One region of the Paenibacillus sp. GCM10027627 genome, then DNA from elsewhere that is predicted to be linked to it. Evidence: riboswitches for the same ligand, from Rfam matches in the RefSeq annotation. Region 1 holds a riboswitch; the other holds the start of a gene.

Region 1 (3,410 bases):
ATAAGCCCTTTTTATTGCCCATCCGGATATTTCTCCAGCAGGCGCCCCATCGAAGCTCCATTTTCCGGGTTGTAATAAATTTTGATTTGCGAAATAACGGATGCGCAGCCCATTGCCGTCATTGCTTCGTTCATGCGCTGCACGACAGCCAGCAGCTCGCCGAGCTCACCCTCCATCGTGGTTTCCAGAGGCGCAACACGGTAAGGGACCCCTGACTCTTTAATGATTTCAATCGCCCGATCCACGTACGGGATGACGCTTTCTCCTCCCGGCGTGCTCGGCAAAATTTGAATGCTGACAAGTGCGTTCGCCATAACCATTTATCCCCTCTCTTTGATGTCTTTCCGCGCTTTCCTGCCTTATTTCTTAAGTATTAATTTCTTTGAGGCTTGCATCTTCAAACCCGGCTTTTCCAGCTTTACTTCGGCAAAAATTCATTCGTAAACGCCTTTTCCGCTTCCAGCTCAGCCTCTAGCAGTCCACGCTCAAACATCCAGTCCGCATAGTTTTTCCATACGGTCAGCTTTTGCTCGCCCCAACGCGGCGCATCGTCCTGATAGCGCGGGCTCAGCCATTTTTGACTCGCTCTTACCAGTTCTGCATTCAAATCCGGTTCAGCTTTGATCAACACTTCCGCCGCATCTTCAGGATGCTCGATGGCATACTGGTAACCCGCTGCCGCTCCAGCGGCAAACGCTTTGACGAGCTCCGGCGATTTTGCGATAGTCTCTTCACTTGTCACAAGCACCGGCGTATAATAATCCAGTTTTTCGCTGTAATCGGTCAAATAAACCATGTTCAGTTGTTCCCCGCGCAGTTCCGATTCTACGCCTGTCCAGCCGTAATAAATCCACGCAAAGTCGATATCTCGTTTCACCGCCGTAAAGAAATCACTGTCGCCGATGCTCATAATGTCCACCTTGCCAACGTCCGCGCCTTCCTCACGCATAATGGAGTCGATGACCGCTTCTTCTACAGGAGCGCCCCATCCGCCATAACGCTTGCCTTCAAACTTCTTAGGGGAGTCGATCCCCTTTTCCTTCGGTGAAGCGAAGCCCGACGTATTATGCTGAATAACAGCCGCTATCGAGACAAGAGGAGCGCCAGCAATACGCGCCATCGTTACCGACTCCTGGTAGCTCACGCCAAATTGCGCGTTGCCGGACGCCACCATTTTGTCCGCTCCATCTTGTCCGGGCTGTATAATTTCTACATCTAAACCTTGCTCTTTAAAGAAGCCATTGTCCCTTGCGACATAAAGCCCCGTATGATTCGTGTTCGGCGACCAGTCAAGCACGACTTGCACCTTTTGCAGCGGCTTGTCCGCTCCGCCCTCGGCCTTGTTGTTATTGGCTGCCTGGTTGCCCGCATTTCCACTCGCCGCCTCTTTCCCGCTCCCGCCGCATCCGGCCAGCGCTACTGTTAGCGCAAGAATGGTAAGCGCGAGCCCTTTTCTCCAGCCCATTTCCTTTTTCCTTCTCATGCTGTCTTCCCCTCTCCAACTAACTCCCTATTTTATAATTGAACGCTCCCTATGCGTCCCTTCCATCCGCGCTGAGGCATATAAAAAAGACGCCTCCCCATTCGGAAGACGTCGTGTTGTCGGCTGTGTTTCTCTCCCTTTTCAAACATTACCTCCAAGACACAAATCTTGGCAAGCCGTTCAAAAAAGAAGAAGCTTAGCTTCTATTCCTACGCCGGCATTATCCGGATCAGGTTAAACGGGTCGGAATGCAAGTCATTCCCTCTCAGCCGGCTAGGTCCAGCTCCCCAGAGCATATTCGGTTACGTCAATTACGTATCCATTATAGCAAACTCGGCACAGAACGCCAGACTTATTTTACCGTAAAGTAGCGTTTTTCTTTTTGCCGCCGCATTACGCCCCTTGAACTCCGCCGCCAGCCTCCGCCTTGTACCGCTTTCTTATTCCGACCGTCAGCATTAATAGCGGCAGCACGATTTGGAAAAGGGGCACGATCTTTAAAGTAATGTCCAGACCAATCCAAATATGATACGTATTGTTGGGCTCCAGGAATGAAGCGCCGTAAATAATTATTCCAATCGGCATGATCAAATAACGCTGCGAAATACCGGTTACGGTGCTGGCCGTATATAACGAGGCAAAATAAAGCGTCGATATTTTCACATACAAGCCGATGAACAGCAGCAGCGTGACGATAATATCGAGCCTCTCCAAAAAATTAGCCAGTCTGATCAGCTGCACGACATGAAGAAGCGGCAGAGCTGTAATGCTCGCAAGCTCTGGTCCCAGTACGCATAAAATAAGGGCATTCATAAAAACGAGAAAAATGGAAACGCAAACCTGCGACCAAAAAGTAATGCGGCCGATCGCTTCCTTTTCTTTGACCATGCTCCAAAAGACGAGCAGCACCACCATCTGCCCAAACGGAAAGGACAGCAAATCGGGAAAAACAGCTTTAAGCACCGGCATTGGCCCATTCTCAAGAACGGGGAGCAAATGATGCACGTTGACCAGTCCGGTGAAAAACAGCAGCAATATAATGGAGAAATAACTAAGCAGCACAACCGGGAACAGCAATTGTACGATGCGGACAAGCACCTCGACCCCTTTGTTCACGGTATAGACGGCAATAGCCATAATGAACAGCATGGTGACCCATTGCGGCGTCATATTTAGGAGGGCCATCGACGTTAGCTCGCCGACGTCCCGCACATTTCTCATCGCCTCGTAAGCGAACCAGCAGGCGTGAATGACGGCGAAAGCTCCGCCGATGTAACGCCCAAAGTGGAATTTGTACAAATCCGCTATCCCTGCGCTCGGCGCCCTCTTTTGCAAAACGACATAAATCATCGTCAAACACAATCCCGCTATTGCCGCAACAGTCATCGCAATCCATGCGTCCTGCTTCGCCGTAATGCCGAGCTCAAACAGCGGCGTGCTGCCGATTAAAAAAACGATGATCAAGATCGCCAATTGACTTTTTCCGAATTGCTGCATAGGGTTCGCTCCTTTCCGCCTTGCTTACGGCCCGCTTACGGTGAAGAGCCGCTTTTTTTCTGCGAGCCTTTAAAGTTTTTGCCGCTCATTCCCGTTGAGCTCAATTTCATATGAACAGTAAGCCGAACCTCTGTTTGCGGGAACAACACATCCCAATTTTCTTTATCTTGCTTCCACCTTTTCGGGTAATGCTCGTGGATCAGCGTGCCGAAGCCAAGCATATCCGCATTATGCTTGCGAACGGCATTCCAACCGTTCATAATGTCGGTTCGGATTGCGCTTGCAATCCGCTTCTCAGCCGCGCTTACCACTTTCGGCTTGGTCAAATCGCTGTCGCAGCTGTATTCTACAAGCGTCCCCTCCGCATCCACCTTCACTTCCATCACCCAGTGACCGTCTTGCAAAACAGGACGAACTTTTGTATTCGACT
Region 2 (3,410 bases), 1.5 Mb from region 1:
GATTTTATACGTAATGACCCCTTCTTTGACATCCTCTTTGTTCGGCAAGCCCAAATGCTCCTTCGGCGTTACGTAACAAAGCATTGCCGTACCAAACCAACCGATCATTGCCGCACCGATGGCCGATGTAATATGATCGTAGCCCGGCGCAATATCGGTCGTTAGCGGCCCAAGCGTATAGAATGGCGCTTCGTCGCAAACGGCGAGCTGGCGAGTCATATTTTCCTGAATCAAATGCATCGGGACATGGCCCGGTCCTTCAATCATGACCTGCACATCGTGCTTCCAAGCGATTTTGGTCAATTCGCCAAGCGTATCCAGCTCGGCAAACTGCGCTTCATCGTTTGCATCCGCAATCGATCCCGGCCTGAGGCCGTCCCCAAGCGAAAACGAGACGTCGTATTGCTTCATGATGAGGCAAATTTCCTCGAAATGCGTATACAGAAAATTTTCTTTATGATGGGCAAGACACCAGGCAGCCATAATGGAGCCGCCGCGAGATACGATTCCTGTCACTCGTTTGGCAGTTAACGGAATATACCGAAGCAGCACGCCGGCATGAATCGTAAAATAATCGACGCCTTGCTCCGCCTGCTCGATGAGCGTATCGCGGAACACTTCCCAGCTTAAATCCTCCGCTTTGCCGTTTACTTTCTCCAGCGCTTGATAGATTGGAACCGTGCCTACCGGCACAGGCGAATTACGGACGATCCATTCCCTAGTCGTATGTATGTTTTTGCCGGTAGACAGATCCATAATCGTATCCGCTCCCCAGCGCGTCGCCCAAGTCATTTTTTCAACCTCTTCCTCAATGGAGGAAGCAACGGCGGAGTTGCCGATATTGGCATTGATTTTGACATGGAACGCACGTCCGATAATCATCGGCTCGCTTTCCGGATGGTTAATATTTGCCGGAATTATGGCACGGCCCGCCGCTATCTCGTCGCGGACAAACTCGGGAGCCATTCCTTCACGAATCGCAATATATTCCATCTCCGGCGTAATGCGTCCTTGCCTCGCATAATGAAGCTGAGTCACATTGCTGCCTTCCTTGGCCCGCAGCGGCGTCGAACTCGTTTTTGGAAACAGCTCCGCTCCCTTCGAAGCGGCCTTCTCCATCGTTTGAAAGCCGTTATCCTCCGGACGAATTTCGCGGCCGTCGTAACGCTCCACATCTCCTCGTTCAATTATCCAAGCTTCGCGAAGCGGCAACAAGCCGGCCCTAACATCTGCCGTGTACTCTGTATCTGTGTAAGGACCGCTGGAGTCGTATACATGCACAGGCTCATTAGGCAGCGTTTCGCCGTTTCTCCCTTGGCTTTCCGTCAAAGCGATTTCGCGCATCGGTACTGCGATTGAAGGATGAGACCCCTTCACATATACTTTGCGGCTTCCTGGCAATGGGGTTGTAAGCATAACAAAAAACCTCCCGAATGGAATATTGGAAATTCCACCTGGAGGCATACTCAGTCATATTGGAAAAGTTAAGGACGCTGCAAATCTGCTGCATTCGTAATTTGCAGTACCAGTTCCTAGGGAGCGGCATACGGCAAACGAAGCTTATGATCGCAAACGCTTGATTCAGCCGCAAACCTACAACAGGCGGCCGATTCCCACTTTCCTACGCTGGCATGACCCAGATCAGGTTCAAAGGGACCAAAGCGAATGCTTTATCTCAGCCTTGCGGCGCCCCTAGTGGATTTCCTTGTTAGACTATAACGCCAGCGAATCGTCGCTGTCAATCCTTTTTTACAATCGTATCTTGTTTTGGAAAAGGCCCGCTTTTCTGGCAGCCATATAAACAATGACAACAAGCGGTCCAATAAAGACGCCGATAACGCCGACCAGCTTAAAGCCTACATAAAGGCTGATCAAAGCTGGAAGCGCCCCGATTCCAACGGAATCTCCCAAAATTTTCGGCTCAACGATGCGCCTGAATACAGTAATAAACACGAACAAAATGATGAGCCCGATGCCCGTAAATAGATCGCCTGTCAAAATCAGATAAGACGCCCAAGGCACAAGGACGGAGCCCGTACCCAATATAGGCAAAATATCGACTATAATAATGAGCAAAGCGATCGCCATCGGATATTTAATTCCTAAAATAAGCAGGCCTGCGAGCGAAATAACATACGTCATCGCACTCAAAATAATTTGCGACCGAAGAAAACCAAAAATCGATTTTCTCAGGTTGTCCAGCACCTGATCCACTTGCGGACGCGATGACTCTTCAAAAAACGACAGCACCGAAGCTTTCATCGTATTGAGGCTGAAGCTGAACATGTAGACCGCCACCAAAAAGACGATAAAAAAGATAAACATGCCCGGCAAAGTGGAAGCAAACGTCACGATAGTGGTCGACAGCTTTCCAACCATCGCCGTAATCGTATCTGTCAATTTAAGCAAATATTGCTCGAAAGTCGCCACTGCGTCGGGAGGAAGATTTTGATATAGGCCTCTCGCATCGACAAGCAGTTGATCGACAAACTGATTCGCATCTTCAAAAAACTTCGGCACCTTTTGGAAAAAGGCGATGAGCTCGGCTACAATTTTGATGCCAAGAAGCGCAATTAAGCCAAGCAATATAACCGTAAACAAGGTGCTTGAAATGACGGATGCAACAAGCCGGTTAAACTTGAACCGTTTCATCAGGAAACCGTTAAGCGGCTCCAAAAAGATCGCGACGACTAGCGCCAGCAAAAACGGAGCCCCTACCGTAAACAGCAAGTAGATCAGAAATAAGCCGACTGCGATCAGTACGATAGTCCTTATAGACATGCGTTACCCCTCCTCCCTTTACTACTATTCAAGTATGGCGCTGCGCATGTGGAAATTAACATCGTTGTAATACATATCTTTCACAAGCAGGTTCGGTCCGCAGCATGAGGCCGCAGGACAATGGCAATTGACGCTTTGCGCGAGGGAATGGCCCAGCCATCTGTCGAACAGCTCGTCCAGCTTCGAATCCGCAATATTGCCGAATGCGGGAACATCGGAAAAATCGGTCACATATACATCTCCGGAAAATAAATTGACGTTCAGCCGGTTTCGACCGTCTGGGTCGTTGCGGACCGTCACATTGTTCTCGCGCGCAAGCCTTGTTAGCAAGCGGCGTTCTTCCGAATCGTTGCTGCATTGATAAAAAGGCAGCGTGCCAAAAAGCATCCAAACCGACGGGTCCCGCGTATCAAGCAGCAGTTCAATCGACTTCCGCATTTGCTCCCTTGTGATGACAGGCAAATCTTTTGCAAACGAGCTCGGGTACATCGGATGCACCTCATGACGGGCACAGCCCATCTCCACAATGAGCCGATGGATTTCGTCTATTTTGTCGTGCGTGCGATAGTTGATCATCGATTCCGCGGACACAAGCACCCCGGCCTGACTAAGCCTTTGCGCATTTTCAA

What was found. A riboswitch is a leader RNA that binds a small molecule or an ion and turns the genes downstream of it on or off. The one in region 1 is predicted to bind thiamine pyrophosphate.
Region 2: it holds a riboswitch for thiamine pyrophosphate, as region 1 does, so the genes downstream of both, thiC (phosphomethylpyrimidine synthase ThiC) here and ACFQZE_RS07710 (ABC transporter substrate-binding protein) in region 1, are expected to answer to the same signal.

Annotation. Positions count from the first base shown of each region.
Region 1 covers NZ_JBHTHB010000001.1:1,558,558-1,561,967, forward strand. The annotation lists gene ACFQZE_RS07700 (ABC transporter permease) at 1-22, opposite strand, end outside; gene ACFQZE_RS07705 (thiamine-binding protein) at 12-314, opposite strand; gene ACFQZE_RS07710 (ABC transporter substrate-binding protein) at 419-1,483, opposite strand; TPP riboswitch at 1,673-1,783, opposite strand; gene ACFQZE_RS07715 (GerAB/ArcD/ProY family transporter) at 1,877-2,980, opposite strand; gene ACFQZE_RS07720 (Ger(x)C family spore germination protein) at 3,016-3,410, opposite strand, start outside.
Region 2 covers NZ_JBHTHB010000001.1:27,780-31,189, reverse strand. The annotation lists gene thiC (phosphomethylpyrimidine synthase ThiC) at 1-1,416, opposite strand, end outside; TPP riboswitch at 1,602-1,704, opposite strand; gene ytvI (sporulation integral membrane protein YtvI) at 1,750-2,781, opposite strand; gene yfkAB (radical SAM/CxCxxxxC motif protein YfkAB) at 2,806-3,410, opposite strand, start outside.